3 regions of the Shewanella sp. MM_2022_3 genome follow, and region 1 is predicted to be linked to each of the others. Evidence: predicted binding sites of a transcription regulator. Region 1 holds the regulator's gene; each other region holds the start of a gene.
The links. The regulator NrdR, encoded in region 1, represses ribonucleotide reductase genes. The targets are predictions, from matches to a motif close to AAACACNANATNTNGTGTTT.
Positions count from the first base shown of each region.

Region 2: nrdA (class 1a ribonucleoside-diphosphate reductase subunit alpha) is a predicted target of NrdR. The motif match lies at 3,737-3,756, and genes of this name have one in related genera.
Region 3: nrdD (anaerobic ribonucleoside-triphosphate reductase) is a predicted target of NrdR. The motif match lies at 3,792-3,811, and genes of this name have one in related genera.

Region 1 covers NZ_JAKZGV010000008.1:8,407-15,735, forward strand. The annotation lists gene ettA (energy-dependent translational throttle protein EttA) at 1-587, opposite strand, end outside; gene glyA (serine hydroxymethyltransferase) at 778-2,031, shown strand; gene nrdR (transcriptional regulator NrdR) at 2,242-2,691, shown strand; gene ribD (bifunctional diaminohydroxyphosphoribosylaminopyrimidine deaminase/5-amino-6-(5-phosphoribosylamino)uracil reductase RibD) at 2,791-3,936, shown strand; gene MMG82_RS06875 (riboflavin synthase) at 3,944-4,600, shown strand; gene ribBA (bifunctional 3,4-dihydroxy-2-butanone-4-phosphate synthase/GTP cyclohydrolase II) at 4,668-5,771, shown strand; gene ribE (6,7-dimethyl-8-ribityllumazine synthase) at 5,912-6,388, shown strand; gene nusB (transcription antitermination factor NusB) at 6,403-6,807, shown strand; gene thiL (thiamine-phosphate kinase) at 6,886-7,329, shown strand, end outside.
Region 2 covers NZ_JAKZGV010000019.1:35,485-42,813, forward strand. The annotation lists gene yfaE (class I ribonucleotide reductase maintenance protein YfaE) at 1-69, opposite strand, end outside; gene nrdB (class Ia ribonucleoside-diphosphate reductase subunit beta) at 103-1,233, opposite strand; gene nrdA (class 1a ribonucleoside-diphosphate reductase subunit alpha) at 1,295-3,583, opposite strand; gene MMG82_RS11750 (HAD-IA family hydrolase) at 4,029-4,703, opposite strand; gene ubiG (bifunctional 2-polyprenyl-6-hydroxyphenol methylase/3-demethylubiquinol 3-O-methyltransferase UbiG) at 4,705-5,415, opposite strand; gene gyrA (DNA gyrase subunit A) at 5,800-7,329, shown strand, end outside.
Region 3 covers NZ_JAKZGV010000031.1:16,418-23,746, forward strand. The annotation lists gene MMG82_RS14755 (DEAD/DEAH box helicase) at 68-1,417, opposite strand; gene rssA (patatin-like phospholipase RssA) at 1,798-2,745, shown strand; gene MMG82_RS14765 (hypothetical protein) at 2,858-3,538, shown strand; gene nrdD (anaerobic ribonucleoside-triphosphate reductase) at 3,842-5,959, shown strand; gene nrdG (anaerobic ribonucleoside-triphosphate reductase-activating protein) at 6,076-6,537, shown strand; gene MMG82_RS14780 (YibL family ribosome-associated protein) at 6,663-7,019, shown strand; gene ribA (GTP cyclohydrolase II) at 7,283-7,329, shown strand, end outside.

The DNA of each region.
Region 1 (7,329 bases):
TCTGCGTCCAAGTGGTTGGTCGGTTCGTCGAGTAGCAGCATTTCTGGTTTTTCCAGCAGCAGACGACAAATTGCTACACGGCGGCGCTCACCACCCGATAAGACTTCAATCTTTTCATCCCAATCAGGCAGACGTAGCGCATTCGCCGCACGCTCGAGGATGTTGTCCAGATTGTGGGCGTCCTGCGCCTGAATGATGGCTTCGAGTTCACCTTGCTCTTTGGCAAGCGCGTCGAAGTCCGCATCGGGTTCTGCATAAGCGGCATAGACTTCGTCTAAGCGTTTGAGGGCATTTTTGGCTTCAGAAACCGCTTCTTCAATCGCTTCACGCACGGTTTGCGTTGGGTCGAGTTTGGGTTCCTGTGGCAGGTAACCAATCTTCAGCCCTGGCATTGGGCGTGCTTCACCCTCAATCTCGGTATCGATACCGGCCATGATGCGCAGTAGGGTGGATTTACCTGAACCGTTAAGACCTAACACACCGATCTTAGCGCCGGGGAAAAAGCTTAAGGAAATGTCTTTAAGGATCTGCTTCTTAGGCGGAACAACCTTGCCCACCCGCAACATGCTGTAAACAAACTGAGCCATTTTTCTGCATCTATAAGTGACTAATGATGCGGCTAATTCTACTCGATTGCGCGCCGAACTCAACTCGGCATTGAGGCGCATTCAAGCTAAAACTGTAGGATTTTCATGTTTCAGAGACTGGGATTGTCGGCTCGTTACGAGTAGAATACCGCGCAACCCTACCTACAAGAATTGGCAGCTGGAGTAAGCAATGCTGAAAAAAGATATGAATATCGCAGATTATGATCCGGAACTGTTTAACGCGATTCAGAACGAAACTCTGCGTCAAGAAGAGCATATTGAGCTGATTGCTTCTGAAAACTACACCAGTCCACGCGTGATGGAAGCGCAAGGTTCACAACTAACCAATAAGTACGCCGAAGGCTATCCAGGCAAGCGTTACTACGGCGGTTGTGAGTATGTGGACGTAGTTGAAACCTTAGCGATTGAGCGTGCAAAACAACTGTTTGGTGCGACTTACGCAAACGTACAACCTCACTCAGGTTCTCAAGCAAACAGCGCCGTTTACATGGCATTGTTAAAACCAGGCGATACCGTTTTAGGTATGAACCTCGCTCACGGTGGTCACTTGACCCACGGTTCACCTGTAAACTTCTCCGGTAGACTGTACAACATCATTCCTTACGGCATCGATGAATCAGGCAAAATTGACTACGACGAAATGGAACGTCTGGCGGTTGAACATAAGCCTAAGATGATGATCGGTGGTTTCTCTGCTTACTCAGGTATTGTTGACTGGGCAAGAATGCGCGAAATCGCAGACAAAATCGGTGCTTATCTGTTTGTTGACATGGCGCACGTTGCGGGTCTTATTGCTGCTGGCGTGTATCCAAACCCAGTGCCACACGCTCACGTTGTGACGTCAACCACTCACAAAACCTTAGCAGGTCCTCGTGGTGGTATCATTCTGTCTGCTGCCGATGATGAAGAATTATACAAAAAGCTGAACTCTGCAGTATTCCCAGGCGGTCAAGGCGGTCCTTTAATGCACGTTATCGCGGGTAAAGCGGTAGCCTTCAAAGAAGCTTTAGAGCCAGAGTTCAAAGCTTACCAACAACAAGTGGTTAAGAACGCTAAAGCAATGGTTGAAGTGTTCTTAGAGCGCGGTTACAAAATCGTTTCAGGCGGTACTGACAACCACTTAATGCTGGTGGACTTAATCGGTCGCGACCTGACGGGTAAAGAAGCCGATGCCGCTTTAGGTAGCGCGAACATCACAGTAAACAAAAACTCTGTGCCTAACGATCCACGTTCTCCATTCGTGACCTCTGGTGTACGTATCGGTACGCCTGCGATCACTCGCCGTGGCTTTAAAGAAGCTGAAGCGAAAGAGTTAACTAGTTGGATCTGTGACATCCTCGACGATGCCCATAATCCAGCGGTCATCGAGCGCGTAAAAGGCCAAGTATTGGCACTGTGCGCCCGTTTCCCTGTTTACGGTTAATTCGTTAATTTATCCGAATATATCGGCTAAGTTCACAACAGCTTAGGTCGTTAAGCTTAGGTGGTTAACCTCAGCCGATAAATAGGATAAAATCCCATGGCCGCATTAAGCGGCCATTTTTATTGCTAAAATCGTAGACTTAAACCCGCTCGGTTTAAGCAAGATACAGCGAAAGCCATAGGCTTTATTCCATTCACGGCAGGAGGCTCAATGCATTGTCCATTTTGCAGCGCGACAGATACTAAGGTGATCGATTCCCGATTAGTGGCGGAAGGCCATCAAGTGCGTCGTCGCCGAGAATGCACCGAATGCCACGAACGATTTACCACTTTCGAAGGGGCCGAATTAGTGATGCCACGGGTGATTAAACGTGATGGCACGCGTCAACCCTTTGATGAAGAAAAGCTGCAAGCAGGTATGTTACGCGCGGTCGAAAAGCGCCCCGTGTCCATGGACGAAATCGAGCAGGCCTTAAGTAAAATCAAGTCAACGCTGCGGGCGACTGGCGAGCGTGAAGTGCCATCCGAGATGATAGGCAACTTGATGATGGAACAGTTAATGAGCCTAGACAAGGTTGCCTATATTCGTTTTGCCTCGGTTTATCGCGCCTTTGAAGATGTCTCCGAATTTGGAGAGGCGATTGCGAAACTGCAAAAGTAACGTGGGTTCTCTTAAGTTAGTGCTTAGGTTCGTGCTTAGGTTAGTGCCTCGTTTTGCGCCGTATTCGGGCACGCTTCCTCAAGATTTCATAGGGTTTATATGAATTGGTCAGAACTCGACAACCAGATGATGAGCCGAGCCATACAACTGGCTCGCAAAGGTTTTTATACCACTCGCCCCAATCCTAGTGTGGGCTGCGTTATCGTAAAAGATAATCAGATTGTTGGTGAAGGTTATCATCAAAAAGCTGGCGAGCCCCACGCCGAGGTGCATGCACTGCGCATGGCTGGCGAGCTTGCCCGTGGCGCGACCGCATATGTCACCTTAGAACCTTGTAGCCATTATGGCCGTACGCCGCCGTGTGCCTTAGCGCTGATCAATATCGGTATTAAACGTGTGGTCGTTGCGGTAGAAGATCCTAATCCGCAGGTCGGTGGCCGCGGTATTCAAATGCTGCGCGATGCGGGCATTCAAGTGGATGTTGGTTTGCATCGAGACGAAGCTTACGCTTTAAATCTTGGTTTTATGAAGCGGATGGAATTGGGGCTGCCTTGGGTGACGGTCAAACTGGCCGCGAGTCTCGATGGTAAAACCGCGTTATCAAACGGGGTGTCCAAATGGATTACAGGCCCCGAAGCGCGCCGCGATGTGCAGCGCTTAAGATTGCGCTCATGCGCGCTGATCACTGGGATTGAAACTGTACTAGCCGATGATCCATCCCTCAATGTGCGCTACTCAGAGCTTGGTAGTCTTACCTCGCAATTGAGTGAAGCGCAGGTTTTACAACCGCTGCGAGTGGTTTTAGACAGTCGCGCCCGTATGCCTATCTCGGCTGCATTGTTTGCGATTGAATCGCCGATTTTATTAGTCTCGATAGTGAGCTATTCGTCAGACTTTATGGCGCAATTACCCGCCCATGTGACTTGCCTCCAATTACCGGCGATTGATGGTCGAATCTCGCTACCCGAGCTCTTAAGCTATTTAGGCAAAAGCTGTAATCAGGTGCTTATCGAAGCGGGCGCGACCTTAGCTGGCGCCTTTATTCGCTCAGGATTAGCCGATGAATTAGTGCTATATCAAGCGATGAAAATCCTTGGCGCACAAGGACGTAATCTACTCGAATTACCCGATTATCAAATGATGGCCGATATTCCGATCCTCAAACTGGTCGATGAGCGTAAAGTGGGCGCGGATACGCGTTTTACCTTGAGGCTCGAGTCCAATCCATCTTTAGCGAATAAGTGAGTTAACCATGTTTACTGGGATTATTGAGGCCGTTGGCACGCTGCGAAAGCTTGAACGTAAGGGCGATGATATTCGTTTAACGGTCGCCAGTGGCAAACTGGATTTAAGCGATGTTCGTTTAGGCGACAGTATCGCCACCAACGGTGTGTGTTTGACTGTGGTGCAACAATTAGCCGATGGCTATGTGGCGGATGTCTCAGCAGAAACCGTCAGCCTTACAGGCTTTGCCAACTATAAAGTGGGCACTAAGGTCAATCTTGAAAAGGCCGTCACCCCAACCACACGTTTAGGCGGCCATATGGTCAGCGGCCATGTGGATGGCATTGCCACCGTTGAGCAGCGTTTGGCGCGGGGCCAGGCGATTGAGTTTTGGTTAGCGGCGCCTACGGAGCTGGCTCGCTATATTGCCCATAAAGGTTCTATCACCATCGATGGCGTGAGCCTAACGGTAAACGAAGTCGATGGTCATCGTTTCCGATTAACCATAGTGCCCCATACCGCGGGTGAAACCACATTGGTGGATTTGAAAGCCGGCGATAAGGTGAATATTGAAGTGGATTTAATCGCCCGCTATTTAGAGCGTTTAATGCGCTTTGATACTAAAGAAACCCAAGGCGGTGGGGTGACCATGGAAATGTTAGCCCGTGCTGGCTTTGTGCGTTAGGGCACTGGCACTTAGCTCACTTAGGTATAGAATTTCATAACAACAGTAAAATCATAAAGGTCCTACAATGGCGCTGCACAGTATAGAAGAGATCATCGAGGATATTCGTCAAGGCAAAATGGTTATTTTGATGGATGACGAAGACAGAGAGAACGAAGGTGACCTGATTATGGCGGCCGAAATGGTGACGCCAGAAGCGATTAACTTTATGGCGAAATACGGTCGTGGACTCATCTGCCAAACCATGACTAAAGCTCGTTGCCAGCAGCTAAATCTGCCCTTGATGGTAACCAATAACAATGCACAGTTCTCGACTAACTTTACGGTATCGATTGAAGCTGCCGAAGGCGTAACCACTGGGATTTCGGCCCACGATCGCGCCGTGACTGTTAAAGCCGCCGTGGCTAAAGATGCCAAAGCGTCGGATTTAGTCCAGCCTGGGCATATCTTCCCATTAATGGCGCAGGACGGCGGCGTGTTAACCCGCGCTGGCCACACAGAAGCGGGTTGTGATTTAGCCCGTTTAGCGGGGCTTGAGCCGTCGGGCGTGATTGTTGAGATCCTTAATGAAGACGGTACCATGGCTCGCCGCCCAGATTTAGAGATTTTCTCTGAATTACATGGGATTAAAATCGGTACGATTGCGGCGCTGATTGAATACCGCAACACCAAAGAAACGACCGTTGTGCGTGAAGCAAAATGCAAACTGCCAACCCGTTTTGGTGAGTTCGATATGGTGACCTTTAGGGATACTATCGACAATCAATTACACTTTGCCTTAGTGAAGGGCGAGGTGAAACCTGACTGTTTAGTGCGGGTGCATTTACAGAATACGTTTAACGATCTACTCCATTCTGAGCGCGATCAGCAACGCAGCTGGCCGCTCGAAAAAGCGATGGCGCGGATTTCTGCCGAAGGTGGTGTGTTAGTATTGCTTGGCAATCAAGAACATCCCAGTGAAATCCTCGCCAAGGTCAAAGCCTTTGAGGCGGAAGATCAAGGTCAGACGCCCGTGTCAGCCAAATGGCAAGGTACTTCACGCCGAGTCGGTGTAGGTTCACAAATTCTGGCCAGTTTAGGCGTGACCAAAATGCGACTCTTAAGCTCGCCTAAGCGTTACCATTCACTCTCAGGCTTTGGCCTAGAAGTGACAGAGTACGTGGCTGAGTAACAGGCTAAGCTTTTAATAGGTTCCACTAAGGTAAAATTCACCATTTCTATCATTTGCATAAGGCCGTGGGCAATTGACTGTGGTATCATGTCGCCACTTTTCGCCCCGAGCCGGGTGCTTTAGCTAAATTAGGTAAGAAAATGAACGTAGTTCAAGGTAATATCGAAGCGAAGAATGCCAAAGTTGCGATTGTAATTTCGCGTTTTAACAGCTTTTTAGTAGAAAGCCTGCTTGAAGGTGCACTTGACACGCTGAAACGTTTTGGCCAAGTCAGTGATGAAAACATCACTGTCGTCCGTGTACCTGGTGCGGTTGAGTTACCGCTGGCGGCACGTCGTGTTGCTGCAAGTGGTAAGTTTGACGGCATTATTGCACTTGGTGCGGTAATCCGTGGTGGTACCCCTCACTTTGATTTTGTTGCAGGCGAATGTAACAAAGGTCTAGCTCAAATTGCATTAGAGTTCGATCTGCCGGTTGCTTTCGGTGTATTGACTACAGATACCATTGAACAAGCTATTGAGCGTTCAGGTACTAAAGCGGGTAACAAGGGCGGCGAAGCTGCGCTAAGCTTGCTTGAAATGGTCAACGTTCTGCAACAGCTTGAACAACAGTTGTAATAGTAGGAAAAATAATGAAGCCTTCTGAGCGCCGCAAGGCCCGCCGTTTAGCCGTTCAAGCCATTTATTCATGGCAACTAAGCGGGAATAATATTGCCGATGTCGAGCATGAGTTTTTAACTGAACAGAGTCTCGATGGTGTAGACGTAGCTTATTTTCGTGAGCTATTTGCAGGCGTAGCAACTAAGAAAACCCAATTGGATGAGTTAATCATTCCACACTTAGATCGCCCTATTGATGAGGTGTCTCCAGTGGAGAAAGCCATAGTACGCCTAGCGGCCTATGAGCTGACTTTCCGTAAAGATGTGCCATTTAAAGTTGCCATTAACGAGGCGATTGAATTGGCTAAAGCTTTCGGTGCGGATGAAAGCCATAAGTTTGTTAATGGATTACTCGACAAACTGGTTGCACGTAAGTAATAAGGACAAACGGTATCTTAGGATACCGTTTTTCATTGCTAACAAAGGTGGCCGATGTGAGTCGCGCCAAACTGTACAGTGAAAGAATTCCAGCTTATTGAATGTTATTTCAATCACCGCGGCCCAGCACGCCGTGATGTCAAATTGAGTATTGGCGACGATTGCGCCCTTGTGCAGCCCGCCGAAAACAAGTCGATCGCCATTTCCTGCGATACCTTAGTCGAAAATGTTCACTTCTTCCCCGATATTCCACCTCAAGCCTTAGGTTACAAAGCCTTAGCTGTAAATCTTTCTGATTTAGCGGCAATGGGGGCCGAGCCTGCGTGGATGACGCTTGCACTCACTTTGCCAGAGGTTAATGAGACCTGGCTGAGTGGTTTTAGTGAAGGCCTGTTTGAAGCGGCAGAATATTATGGCATCGCCTTAATAGGTGGTGACACAACTCGCGGGCCTAGGGCAATTAATATCACAGTGCACGGGCAAGTCCCCCATGGTAAAGCCTTGACCCGTCATGGCGCTAAG
Region 2 (7,329 bases), on a different contig from region 1:
GCGCACAATGGGCGCCTTGGCAAAGGGATTATTCAATGGATGGCTCTTTAGCTGGTTCGACTTAGTCATTTCGTAATCTAGTCATTTCACAATCAAAAGTGATTAGAGATCGAAATCAAGAAATTCATCACTGTCGACGGCTGCATCAATTTGGCCGACCAGATAGGATGACACTTCCACTTCTTGTGGGGCCACTTGCACTGCGTCACTCTCTAGCCAGTTTTTCATCCATGGCAGTGGGTTAGTTTGTTCTGCGTAAGGTAGCGGCAGGTTAACTGACTTCATCCGTTGGTTGGTAATGTACTCAACATATTGGCAGAGGATCTGCTCGTTTAGACCGATCATTGAGCCGTCTTTGAACAGGTATTTTGCCCATTCTTTTTCTTGTTCGGCGGCTTTTAGGAACAGGTTATAGGCTTCCTGTTGGCATTCTGCGGCAATCTCGGCCATCTCAGGATCGTCTTTGCCGCCCTGCATAATGGTTAAGATATGCTGGGTGCTGTTTAAGTGCAGCGCCTCGTCACGGGCGATAAGACGAATAATTTTCGCGTTACCTTCCATAAGCTTACGCTCAGCGAAGGCAAATGAGCAGGCAAAGCTCACGTAGAAGCGAATGGCTTCGAGCGCGTTAACTGACATCATGCACAGGTACAGTGCTTTTTTCAGGGTGCGGGTATTTACCTCTAAAGGCTCACCATCAATCACATGGGTGCCTTCACCGAGTAAATGATATGTCTGGGTTAATTTGATGAGGTGATCGTAGAACTCTGCAATGTCTGTGGCACGGCGCAGGATCTCATGGTTCACCACGATATCGTCAAAAATCACTGAAGGATCGTTGACGATATTGCGAATAATGTGAGTGTATGAGCGCGAATGAATGGTCTCGGAGAATGACCAGGTTTCAATCCAGGTTTCTAACTCAGGCAGTGACACCAATGGCAAAAAAGCTACGTTAGGCGAGCGACCTTGAATTGAATCGAGCAGTGTTTGGTATTTCAGGTTCGAAATAAAAATATGCTTTTCATGATCGGGTAGTGAGTTGTAGTCGATTTTATCGCGGCTCACATCGACTTCCTCTGGGCGCCAGAAGAAAGACAGCTGCTTTTCAATTAATTTTTCAAACACTTCATATTTTTGTTGGTCATAACGTGCGACGTTTACCGATTGTCCGAAAAACATGGGTTCACGGGTGGCATCGTTGGGTGTTTGGCAAAAAGTAGAGTAGGTCATGGTACGAGTATTCCAATAAGTCGGGATCCCATTGGGATCCCGCAACCGTTAACATTGAAGATTAGATTTTGCAAGCGCCGCCAGCACAGCCGTCATCTTCTTTCTCTATGTTGGTAATGTCATCGTGTTGATCCGATGCACCATCGCGAGTGTTATGGTAGTACAGCGTTTTTACACCTAACTTGTAGGCATTGAGTAAGTCTTTTAGCAGGGTCTGCATTGGGACTTTACGGCCCTCAAAACGCGCTGGATCATAGTTTGTGTTGGCCGAAATCGCTTGGTCAACGAACTTTTGCATGATACCCACAAGTTGTAAGTAACCTTCGTTGCTTGGCATTTGCCATAACAGCTCGTAGTTGTATTTCAGTTCATCAAAATCGGGTACCACTTGCTTTAACTGGCCATCTTTACTGGCTTTCACACTGATCAAGCCGCGTGGCGGTTCGATACCGTTGGTGGCGTTTGAGATCTGTGATGAAGTCTCAGACGGCATCAGTGCAGACAATGTCGAGTTACGTAAACCGTATTCTTTGATATCTTGACGTAGTGTTTCCCAGTCTAAATGCAATGGCTCACTGCAAATCTTATCTAGGTCACGTTTGTAGGTATCGATAGGTAAAATACCTTGAGCGTAAGTGGTCTCATTAAATAATGGGCACGCACCTTTTTCTTTCGCCAGATTCATTGACGCTTTGAGCAGATAAAACTGAATCGCTTCAAAGGTCTTGTGAGTCAGATTGTTCGCGCTACCATCGGAGTACTTCATACCATTCTTCGCTAAATAGTTAGCGAAGTTGATAACACCAATCCCTAAGGTACGACGGTTCATCGACGAAATTTGCGCCGCTTTGATTGGATAATCTTGGTAATCCAGCAGGTTATCTAAGGCTCGCACGGCTAAATCAGCTAATGGCTCCAGTTCCGCTAAATCGGTAATTGTCCCTAGGTTTAATGCCGACAGTGTACAAAGAGCGATTTCGCCGTTTGGATCGTCAATGTTATTCAATGGCTTAGTCGGCAGAGCGATTTCAAGGCAGAGGTTAGACTGTCTGATCGGTGCAACTTTTGAGTCAAATGGACTGTGGGTGTTACAGTGATCCACGTTTTGAATGTAGATACGGCCTGTAGAAGCACGCTCTTGCATCATCAGTGAGAATAATTCAACCGCTTTTAATGTCTTCTTGCGAATGCTGCTGTCTTGCTCATATTGCAGATATAAACGCTCAAATTCGGCTTGATCTTCAAAGAAGGCATCGTAAAGACCGGGTACGTCCGATGGGCTGAACAGGCTGATATTTTCGCCTTTGATCAGACGTTGATACATCAGTTTATTCAGTTGCACGCCGTAGTCTAAATGACGGATACGGTTATCTTCAACGCCACGGTTATTTTTCAGTACTAGCAGCGATTCAACTTCTAAGTGCCAAATAGGATAGAAGAGGGTAGCTGCACCGCCGCGCACGCCGCCTTGCGAGCACGATTTCACCGCAGTTTGGAAATACTTGTAGAAAGGTAAGCAACCCGTGTGGAAGGCTTCGCCACCACGGATTGGGCTTCCTAATGCACGGATACGACCGGCGTTGATACCGATACCAGCGCGTTGGCTCACGTATTTTACGATAGATGATGCTGTCGCGTTGATTGAATCCAAGCTATCGCCACATTCAATCAGTACGCATGAGCTAAACTGACGAGTCGGCGTACGCACTCCCGCCATGATAGGCGTTGGCAGTGAAATCTTAAAAGTCGATACCGCGTCGTAAAAATCTTTGACGTATTGCAGACGCGTAGCTTTTGGATAGCGGGCAAACAAACAGGCCGCCACCAGAATATAGAGGAACTGGGCGCTCTCATAAATCTCGTGGGTGACGCGGTTTTGAACCAGATATTTACCTTCAAGCTGTTTAACGGCTGCGTAAGAGAAGTTCATATCGCGCCAATGGTCGATATAAGTATCCATAATATCGAGTTCTTCGCGGGTGTAATCCTGCAGAATATGCATATCATACTTACCCAGCTCTACCAGCTTAGTGACATGGTCATATAACTTGGGCGGCTCGAACTGACCAAAAGCCTTCTTACGCAAATGGAATACGGCTAAACGCGCAGCCAGAAACTGATAATCTGGTGACTCAGGGGAAATTAAATCCGCCGCAGATTTGATGATCGTTTCGTGGATAGCTTCGGTTGGGATCCCATCGAAAAACTGTAAATGCGTGCGAAGTTCAACTTCAGAAACAGAAACGTTTTTTAATCCCTTGGCTGCCCAAGTAATTACGCGGTGTATTTTGTCGAGATCAATTGTCTCACGTGCACCACAGCGTTTTGTAACTGTCATATTGCTATTCATTGAAGAGAGGCCTTGGTTCTGATATCTGTTCAGGTGAACTAAGTCACCGTACGTTTCCTTGTAAAACAATCAACCTGAAAACCCTTAATACTGTTGACTATGGTGAAAATAGTCGATTTAGCGGGGAACTTCTAGTGTGTCTGATTGCTACCTATACACAAGATATGGTGTTTTAAATAATCTGAGATACAAGATAGTGAGGTTTGCTATTATTTGCAAGTCTCAATTTAGGGGGTATCTTGTGGATATCTTGAGGATAAAAAAATGCGTTAGTAATGACTAACCCTGTAGCTCAAATTGAGATTAGCGTGCGTCTGATATGGCGAATTTTTATTCCGATCCCGCAGTGTGATCGATCGCTAAAATAAGCAGCGATCACGATCGCGGGGATTGACCCATAGCGTTAATTCTATTAATAGCTATCAGCACGAATCCTGATTCGCGCTTATTTTGTTAACGCTTGGCTTAGTGCCGAATGTAAATTCGAAGGCGTCGTAAACTGTGCATAGGCAGGCCATGCATCGGGTGTATCGTCCTCGCCCAAATATCCCCACAGCGCTACACCGCCGAGCATGCCCGCCGCTTGGGCTGCGAGTAAATCCCGCTCGGCATCGCCTAAATAAAGGATGTGCTGTGGCTTGCACTGCAACTGCTGCGCGCCCAATAGCATAGGTGCGGTATGGGGCTTAGGGTAACGGGTCGAATCGCCGCTGATCATCACTGGCATACGCGAGCTGAGCTTAAGTTTATGTAACAGGGGACGAGTAAAGCGGGCAGGTTTATTGGTGATGACTCCAAATGGCACGCGGCATAACTCGAGCCAGTCAAGCAGTGGGGAAATACCTTCAAACAATTGGCAATGGTCGCCATTGATCCTTTGATAGTGGGCAAGGAGTCCTTGCTGGACTTGGGTGCGTAGCACCTCATCTGCGCCTGGAATGGCCGCATCGACTAAGGCAAAGCTGCCATGGGAGGCGGCGCTACGCATGTCTGCAAAGGGTTTTGCTGCAATACCGACATCAGACAAACTGAGGTTAAGGGCCTGAACCAGATCCGGCGCGGTATCGGCAAGGGTACCATCAAGGTCGAATAAGACCCCTTTAACCTCAGCTAAACCCATCTTAATCTGCCTTTTGCGTTGCAATCATATAGTTTACATCGACCTTAGATGTGTACTTAAAAATCCCTGTTAACGGGTTATAAGTGATCCCAAGGGCGTCTTTGCAGATGAGGTCGGTGTTATCGACTAACTCAATCAATTCGGAAGGTTTAATAAACTTATTATGATCATGAGTGCCAATCGGTAACATCTTCAGTAGATATTCAGCACCGATAATGGTTTCGACAAAGGATTTAACATTGCGATTAATTGTAGAGAAAAACACAAAACCACCGGGTTTTACCATATCGCAGCAGGCTTGGATCACTGATTGGGGATTGGGTACGTGTTCGAGCATCTCCATGCAGGTCACCACATCATAGTATTCGCGGTGATCTTCCCTATGAGCCTCGGCGGTGTTTTTCACGTAATGGATGCTCACACCGGTTTCCAGCGCATGCAAGCGTGCAACTTCTAACGGTTCTTCACCCATATCAAGACCATCAACCACTGCACCGATGCGCGCCATACTTTCGGATAAAATGCCACCGCCGCAACCGACGTCGAGCACTTTTTTACCAAAAATCCCGCCAGCAGTTTGATCGATATAGTTTAAGCGAAGGGGATTTAATAGATGCAGTGGTTTAAACTCGCCATTGAGATCCCACCAGGTTTCGGCCATACGTTCAAACTTTGCGATTTCCTGTGGGTCTACGTTGGTATTCTGTTGCATGCGATTACCTAAAGCGGCTGAATAGTGCGGCTATTATAACGACAATGGTGGATAAACACAGTATTGGCTGATTCTAAGTCTTTGTGGTTGAGTGAAATTTCAGCAATTATCATTAATTCTTAAACACTTTGTGAAGCGGAGCGGTTTTTCTGCTCGGATATTAATCAAGTCTTGGACTCAATTTCGCCATTAACAACCGATTTTATCGGGTTTAAAAGTGCAAATTGACAGTGTTTTCATCTATTAAGCCACATCCTTCTCAATTCGCGCAGGATAGGTCTGGCGACATTAAATAACTGTGTTAGAATGCCAAATCACGTTTTTGGGCCGCTCAATGATACGGATTATGCGTTGTCGGCTAATTTTCAGGGGAACGAGCAGTTTATGACTGATCTGGCATCATCTATTTCGCCAATTAATATCGAAGACGAACTAAAGAATTCGTACCTTGATTACGCCATGAGCGTCATCGTAGGACGTGCATTACCAGACGTGCGTGATGGCCTTAAGCCTGTACATCGCCGCGTGCTGTTTGCCATGAGTGAATTGAAGAACGATTGGAACAAGCCGTACAAAAAGTCTGCCCGTGTGGTCGGTGACGTGATCGGTAAATATCACCCCCATGGTGACTCGGCGGTATACGACACTATCGTGCGTATGGCTCAGCCTTTCTCACTGCGTTACACCTTAGTCGACGGTCAAGGAAACTTCGGTTCGGTTGACGGTGACTCTGCCGCGGCAATGCGTTATACCGAAATCCGGATGGATAAGTTAGCGCACCAGCTCCTTGCCGATCTTGAAAAAGAAACCGTTGACTATGTGCCAAACTACGACGGCACAGAACAAATTCCTGCGGTATTACCGACACGCGTACCTAACCTGTTGATTAACGGTTCATCGGGTATTGCGGTAGGTATGGCGACTAACATTCCGCCTCACAACTTGACCGAAGTCGTTAAGGGCTGTTTAGCGCTAATTGCCGATCCTGCGCTGTCTATCGAACAGTTGATGGAACATATTCCTGGCCCAGACTTCCCAACGGCGGCGATTATCAACGGCCGTAAAGGCATTATCGATGCATATAAGACGGGCCGCGGCCGTGCAGTAATGCGCGCACTGGCTGAAGTCGAAACCGAAGATAATGGCCGTGAACGCATTATCGTCACCGAAATTCCTTATCAGGTGAACAAGGCGAAACTCATCGAGAAAATCGCTGAGTTAGTGAAAGATAAGAAGATTGAAGGCATCAGCGGCCTGCGCGACGAGTCTGACAAAGACGGTATGCGTATCGTTATCGAAATCAAACGCGGCGAAGTGGGCGAAGTTGTCCTGAACAACCTCTATGCCCAGACACAAATGCAATGTTCTTTTGGTATCAACATGGTGGCATTGACCAATGGTCAGCCTAAGTTGTTTAACTTAAAAGAAATGCTTGAGTGCTTTATCCTGCACCGCCGTGAAGTGGTGACTCGCCGTACCGTATTCGAACTGCGTAAAGCGCGCGAACGCGCCCATATTCTTGAGGCATTAGCGGTCGCGCTTGCTAACATCGACCCGATTATTGCGCTGATCAAAGCGTCGCCAACCCCAGCAGACGCTAAAGTCAAACTGGTTGAGCAGGGCTGGGCACTGGGTCATGTGCAGGGCATGCTTGAAAAAGCGGGTGACGATGCGGCGCGTCCAGAATGGTTAGAGCCAGAATTCGGTATCCGTGATGGTTTATATTACCTGACTGAGCAACAGGCTCAGGCAATCCTTGAGCTGCGCTTACACCGTTTAACCGGTCTTGAGCACGATAAGATCATCGCCGAATACGAAGAACTGCTCGAGTTCATCGCGGGTCTGCTGTTTATTCTGCGCAGCCCTGAGCGTTTGATGGAAGTCATCAAAGAAGAGCTGGAAGAAATTCTTGCT
Region 3 (7,329 bases), on a different contig from region 1:
TGCTCCCGCGAGTCACTCATTTTGAGCGCTCAAGTTTCACGGACTTGAGCTATCTTTTGCGTTATTTTTAGATTTCGTCGTCATTATCTTGTAGCAGTTGTGCCGCAGGTTTTTTGCGCATTGGCGCATCACCGACATCAACACCCGTGATAAAGCGTTTATCACGGGATGGCGCTGCTTTAACAAGGTGCGACTTAGGTTTAGATTTGGCTTTGGTGTTTGCCTTTACCACACCTCTAGTCGCGACGGACTTTGGCTTTTCTTTTAGACCACTAAATTTAGCTTCAAGCCCCTTAATTACACTGATCTCAAAAGTTTTTCTTAAGAAAAGTTGTACTTTTTTAAAGTTATCCCAATCCTTAGGACCAACTAAGGAGATTGCGTCACCTTTGGCGCCCGCGCGGCCAGTGCGGCCAATGCGATGAACATATTCTTCGGCAAATTTGGGCATATCGAAGTTAATGACTAAGGATACATTCAGTAAGTCTAAACCACGGGATGCCACATCTGTGGTCACCAATATTTGCTGCTGACCACGGGCAAATTGGTCCATGATCTGGTTACGCGCCGTTTGTTTTAACTCACCACTTAAGGCGGCGGTTGCAAAACCTTGAGCCGAGAGCTTAGCGGCTAACCGCTCTGTATCGGCACGGGTGGCGGTAAAAATAATCACTTGCTTGTGCGATTCATCCGTCAGTAAACGACTGAGTAGGGCTTCTTTATGATCTAAATGATCACACAGATAAATTCGCTGCGAAATATCCTGATGTTCACTGTGGGCCGTGCCGATTGCCACATGTAATGGATTTTTAAGTAATGCCGCCGCAATCTCATTGATTTCACTATGATCTAAGGTTGCTGAAAACATTAAGGTCTGACGACGTTTATGATCGGCCGCCTCGTTGATAGCTTTTAACTGTGGCGCAAAGCCTAAATCCAACATACGATCGGCTTCGTCCAAAACTAACAACTCTAATCCATTGAGGAATAAGTTTTTTTGTTCTAAGTGATCAGCGATTCGCCCTGGCGTTGCAACAATAAAATGCGGCTCTTTTGCCAGCGCTTTAGCCTGATCGTTAAAGTTTTCACCGCCTAATACACTAATCGCTTTATATTGGGTATTGGCCACCAATAAGCGTAACTGACTGTACACCTGATGGGCTAATTCGCGGGTCGGTAATAAAATTAATACTCTAGGGTCGCGCTTACTGAGGGCGCGGGTGGAGATAACCCTTTGCAATGCGGGCAGCAAAAATGCCAAGGTCTTACCTGACCCAGTCTTTGATGATGCCATTAAATCTTTACCTGCCAATGCGATAGGTAATGCTTGTTCCTGGATGGCGGTTGGGGTTGCAATCCCCATATGCTTTAAGCTTTGTAACAGACGCTGGTCCAGAGAAAAATCAGTAAACTGCAAAGGTATATCCCCTAAATCTGAGTGAGGGCAGATTATAGCGCTAAATCACTATGGTCAGCTATCTTGATTGGGCATAATCTTGCGTAATCATCTAAATAGCCACTTATTTGCTTGGCTTGTGTCACGCTCGATATTTGCCCCGAGTGCTATGTTTAGCCAAATTGGCTATGAACTTACAGGATATCAAGCGACGATGTGGTTACTCTCTGCCCTTGAGTATGGCAAGGGGATAAGGCCGAGCGTAAACCATATAAATGTATCTAATGACTGGCTAGCATAACGGTTTATGTTGTCTAATGATTGACAACACTTTGGCTGGAATTTAGCTTTTTCACGTCATAGCGCTTCTTTAAATCATCGATTTATTAAGGGAATTTATTATGAGTAAGGGGACAACTCCGACGATCGGTATTGCCTTAGGCAGTGGTGCAGCCAAAGGTTGGGCGCATATTGGCGTACTCAATGGGCTCGCCGCGATGGGAATTAAACCCGATAAGGTCGCTGGATGCTCAATCGGCGCCCTTGTTGGCGCTGCTTATGCTCATAATCATTTAGCGGAACTTGAAGAGTGGGTGCGCAGCTTCTCTAGTTGGGATGTGTTGGGACTGATGGATATTCGTTGGCGTAAAGGTGGGCTAATTGGCGGCGAAAAAGTATTCGATGTGCTGCAATCGCGGATTGGTGATATCAATATCGAGGATTTAGAGCGTCCCTTTGCGGCCATTGCTACGGATCTGTATTCAGGTCAGGAAATCTGGTTTCGCCATGGTGATTTACGCCAAGCCGTACGGGCCTCTTGCTCTATGCCTGGGATATTAGCGCCTGTCCGTCAAGGTGAGCGTTGGTTGGTGGATGGTGCAGTTGTTAATCCTGTCCCCGTTTCGGTGAGCCGTGCTATGGGGGTAGATATTGTCATTGCCGTTGATTTACAAGGTTTTCATACCGGTCGATTACAAGTTTTACCCGTTAATATGACCAGCCATCGGGCACCTAAAGATGAAACCCAAATGCCCGCGCGCCAAGAAACGGGTTTTATGGATTTATTCGCCCGCGGGCGAGAATATGTCGGTAGCTTAACCGATAAGTTTTCCCTAGGGACTAAATCTAATCCCGGTATGATTGCGGTGATGTCCCAGTCGATGAGTATTTTAGAGCAGCGACATAAACGGGCGCGTTTAATGGGTGACCCTCCCGATATCTGTGTTGTACCCGAAGTGGCTAATATCGGCACCATGGAGTTCCACCGAGCAGCTGAAGCCATTGCAGCAGGTGAAGCTGCCGTGGCAAAAGTGGCACATTTAATTGAAGCTGCGATCTGGAAAGGCTAAAAATGTCAGGATGAATTTATCTGTTAATTACGATGTGACACTACTTACTGCTTGATTGGCTTAGTTTTTGCTTTAACACCATTAATCAGTATTAGACGCCGAATTATTGACGATGAATTCTCTTTTAAATGCCCTTAATCTAAATCGTAGCAGTGCTGCTGAAGCTTATGGCCTGAATAGCAAAAAGACGGAGACAGGTAAAACTGAATCGAGTACGGAGTCAAACTCCTCAGCCAAAGAACCCCCTAAGGTTGATACTAAACCGAGTGAGGAGATAGCGCTGTCACCACGGGCACTGCGAGCACAAAAAATTCAGGCCATGTCGAAAGACTTTTTTGCTGATGGCAAATTTAGCGTGGCTGAGATACCCGCTTTAGTCTCGCGGTTACAAAAAGACGGTATTCTTTCCGATGCACAGGTAGAACGGCTCTCGCAAAACGGCATTAGTTTGCCAAGCCAAAGTACCAATAAACAGTCTTTGCAGGATTTTATCGATGATGAGCTAAAGTCTTTGGCTGAAAAATCGCCTAATAGCCCGATGATCAACACGTTAGTGGATGCTAAAAATGTGTTAAAAAACATGGATGATGCCCAGTCGCCAGTGCTGGCACAAAAGGCGACTAAAGTGTTTGGTCAATTAACGGATTATTTGAATAGCAACCCCACCATGAGCGATAGTCAAAAACAGTTATGGCAGGGACTTAAATCAACGATGCAGGTGGCTTCATCCATGGGGATGCAGCAATCGGCGTTGGGACAATTGAGCAGTTATCTTGCCTTAGCTAAGCGCTAGTCTTATTTACAATATTCTTTCAAAAACAATAGACTTTGGCTTTTGGGTCAGAGTCTTTTGTCATTACTAGCGCCATTTCCTGCGTCTACTATCTTGCTTTAGCATCAAGGTCAAGGCCTAAAACTGAGATCATTGGGTTTGGCAGCAGTTCTTATTTGTTCTTTTTATCCATCCGATAAATCATGATCTGGATCATGGAATTTTAGGTGTCGATGCCGCTTAATTGCCTACATATTGTGTTGATAGATTATTTAATCACTATATATAGTGTTAATTTTAATCGGGATGGAGAGGAATTAAACAATGCCAGTCGTGATCAAGCGGGATGGTTGCCGCACACCTTTTGATGAAACAAGGATAAGAGATGCAGTGGTCGCTGCTGCAAACTCGGTTGGGATAGAGGACGCAGATTATGCCGCGACGGTAGCCGCTTGTGTGAGAGAACGAGTGGCGAATATGGCAGAAGTTGAAATCCACCATCTACAGGATGCAGTTGAAAACCTATTGATGGAAGGCCCTTATAAATCATTGGCACGGGTCTACATTGAATATCGTCACGACAGAGACATTTGCCGCGATGCTACCAGTAAGCTCAATCTTGAAATCCGTGGTTTAGTCGAGCAGAGCAATGCCGCACTGTTAAATGAAAACGCCAATAAAGACTCTAAAGTGATCCCAACTCAACGGGATCTGCTGGCGGGCATCGTGGCTAAACATTATGCCAAGAGCCATATTCTGCCTAAGGATGTGGTGGCTGCGCACGAAATCGGTGAGATCCACTATCACGATCTTGATTACTCGCCCTTTTTCCCGATGTTTAACTGTATGTTGATTGATTTGGCGGGCATGTTGACCCATGGCTTTAAGATGGGCAATGCCGAAATTGAGACCCCAAAATCGATCTCTACCGCTACGGCTGTGACGGCGCAAATTATTGCCCAAGTGGCAAGCCATATCTATGGCGGCACCACGATTAATCGTATTGATGAAGTGTTAGCGCCTTTTGTGGCCAAGAGTTATGACAAACATTATCAAGTGGCACTGAATTGGCAGATTAAAGATGCTAAAGCCTATGCCACTGCTCAGACTGAAAAAGAATGCCACGATGCTTTCCAATCCCTTGAATATGAGGTGAATACCTTACATACCGCTAATGGACAAACCCCGTTTGTGACCTTTGGTTTCGGTCTAGGTACTTCGTGGGAGTCGCGTTTAATTCAACAATCGATGCTGAAAGTACGCATGGCGGGGTTAGGTAAAAATCGTAAAACAGCGGTGTTCCCTAAATTGGTGTTTGCCATCCGTGATGGTATTAACCACAAAGTCGGCGATTGCAATTACGATGTAAAACAAATGGCCCTTAAATGCGCCAGTATGCGCATGTATCCAGATATTTTGAACTATGAGCAAGTGGAAAAAGTGACGGGTTCGTTTAAAACCCCTATGGGTTGCCGCAGCTTTTTAGGTTCCTATAAAGAAAATGGTGAACTCGTCCATGAAGGGCGCAATAACCTTGGTGTTGTTAGCTTAAACTTGCCACGTGTTGCGCTAGAAGCGAATGGCGATGAGGCTGAGTTCTACCGTATTCTGGATGTGCGGCTATTACTTGCCCGCCGTGCATTAGATACGCGTATCGAACGGTTAAACGGAGTGAAAGCCAGAGTTGCGCCGATTTTGTATATGGAAGGTGCCTGTGGCGTGCGCTTGCGTGCCGATGATGATATCGCCCAAATCTTTAAAAATGGTCGGGCATCGATTTCATTAGGTTATATCGGTTTACATGAAACCATTAATGCGCTCTATGGCACTGAAACCCATGTGTTTGATGATGCTAAGCTTCGTGAAAAAGCGGTGGCGATTGTTGCGCATCTTAAAGCGGCTACCGACGCATGGAAGGCCGAAACGGGTTATGGATTCAGCCTTTATAGCACCCCAAGTGAGAGTCTCTGCAGTCGTTTTTGTAAGCTCGATGCGCGCCAGTTTGGTGTGGTTGCGGGGGTAACCGATAAGGGCTATTACACCAATAGCTTCCATTTAGATGTGGAAAAGCACGTGAATCCTTACGATAAAATCGATTTTGAGCAGCCATATCCCGCCATCGCCAATGGTGGTTTTATTTGCTACGGCGAATATCCTAATATGCAGCACAATATCGAAGCGCTCGAAAATGTCTGGGATTACAGCTATAGCCGTGTACCTTACTACGGTACTAACACGCCGATTGACGAATGTTATGATTGTGGTTTTACCGGCGAATTTAGCTGTACTAGTAAAGGATTTACTTGCCCTAAATGCGGCAACCATGAGCCAAGTCGAGTGTCTGTTACGCGCCGTGTGTGTGGTTACTTAGGTAGTCCCGATGCCAGACCGTTCAACCATGGTAAGCAAGAAGAAGTGAAGCGTAGGATCAAACACTTGTAACATTTTTGCCTTATTGTGTTTGTTACACTGATATCAGCACAGTCGCTTAGCATGGGACTGTGCTTTGATTTTTTAGCCAGTCTGGCGCTCCTTGTATTTCGTATTGGACTTATACAATGAACTATCAGCAATATTATCCCGTTGATGTGGTCAACGGCCCAGGCACTCGGGCCACCTTATTTGTTTCAGGCTGTGAGCACCAATGCCGTGGTTGCTATAATCAAAGTACTTGGGATGTGCGCTCTGGCCATTTATTTGATAAGGCAATGGAAGATAATATCATCGCCGATTTGCAGGATACGCGAATCGTTCGCCGTGGCTTATCACTCTCTGGCGGCGATCCACTTTTACCCGCCAATCTTGAGGGGATTTTGGCGCTTGTTAAGCGCGTCAAAGCTGAATGTCCCGGTAAAGATATTTGGCTGTGGACGGGCTATGTATGGAATGAATTGAGCGATAAACAGCGTGCGGTGCTGGAATATGTAGATGTGCTGGTGGATGGCAAATTTGAGCAAAATCTTGCAGATCCGAGCCTTCCATATCGAGGTAGCAGTAATCAGGTGATCCGTTTCTTATAAAAGCGGTAACGAGGATCGCTAACTTGCTGTTATAATCCCACACCTTGACACAGTGACCCAGACAAACAGGCCAAAGATTAGGTCAATATCGGTCGGGACTCACTAAAGTAATTTAAGGTAACATAATGAATTTAAAGCAAGAACTGCAGCAGCTAAACGATAAGTTAGATAAGTTTCGTCGTAAACTGGCGGCGGCAGAGCAACGTGGCGATGTTGTCATCGTGGCGCAGTTTAAACGCGAGATTGAGGCTGTTACTAAGCAAATCAATAGCGTAAAAACGCAGCAGTCGCGTTTATTACAAAAGCAAGGGGTGGATATTCAGCACTTGCCATTTCACCGCGCCCTCACCAAAGCCGAGCAAGCCGATATGGGTCAACTGAAAAAGTCAGTAAAAGGCTTAGTTGTTGTGCACCCAATGACTGCTTTAGGGCGCGAAATGGGCTTGACTGAAGTAACAGGTTTTGCACCAGCAAAATTTTAAGCTACATTGCTAAGTTATTCAATAAGTTGCAAAATAGAACACTTATCTATTTTGCAGCGCCTTGGCTCGACATATTACCCATTGAGCTAAATGAGTCACGCAGTTAATAGCTTAGTTTTGTAGTTGATTAAATTACTAAAGTATTTCGTGATTGCTGAAAACACTTTAGAATAGGTGCGCCGTAGGCTAAGTACCTAATCATTGTTTTGTTTATGGATGTTCCTTCCGTCTCATGGAATGAGAGTTGTCGTTAAGGTTAAGTCATGTCGATAAAATATGTCGCGACGTCAAAATTACCCACTCCCTGGGG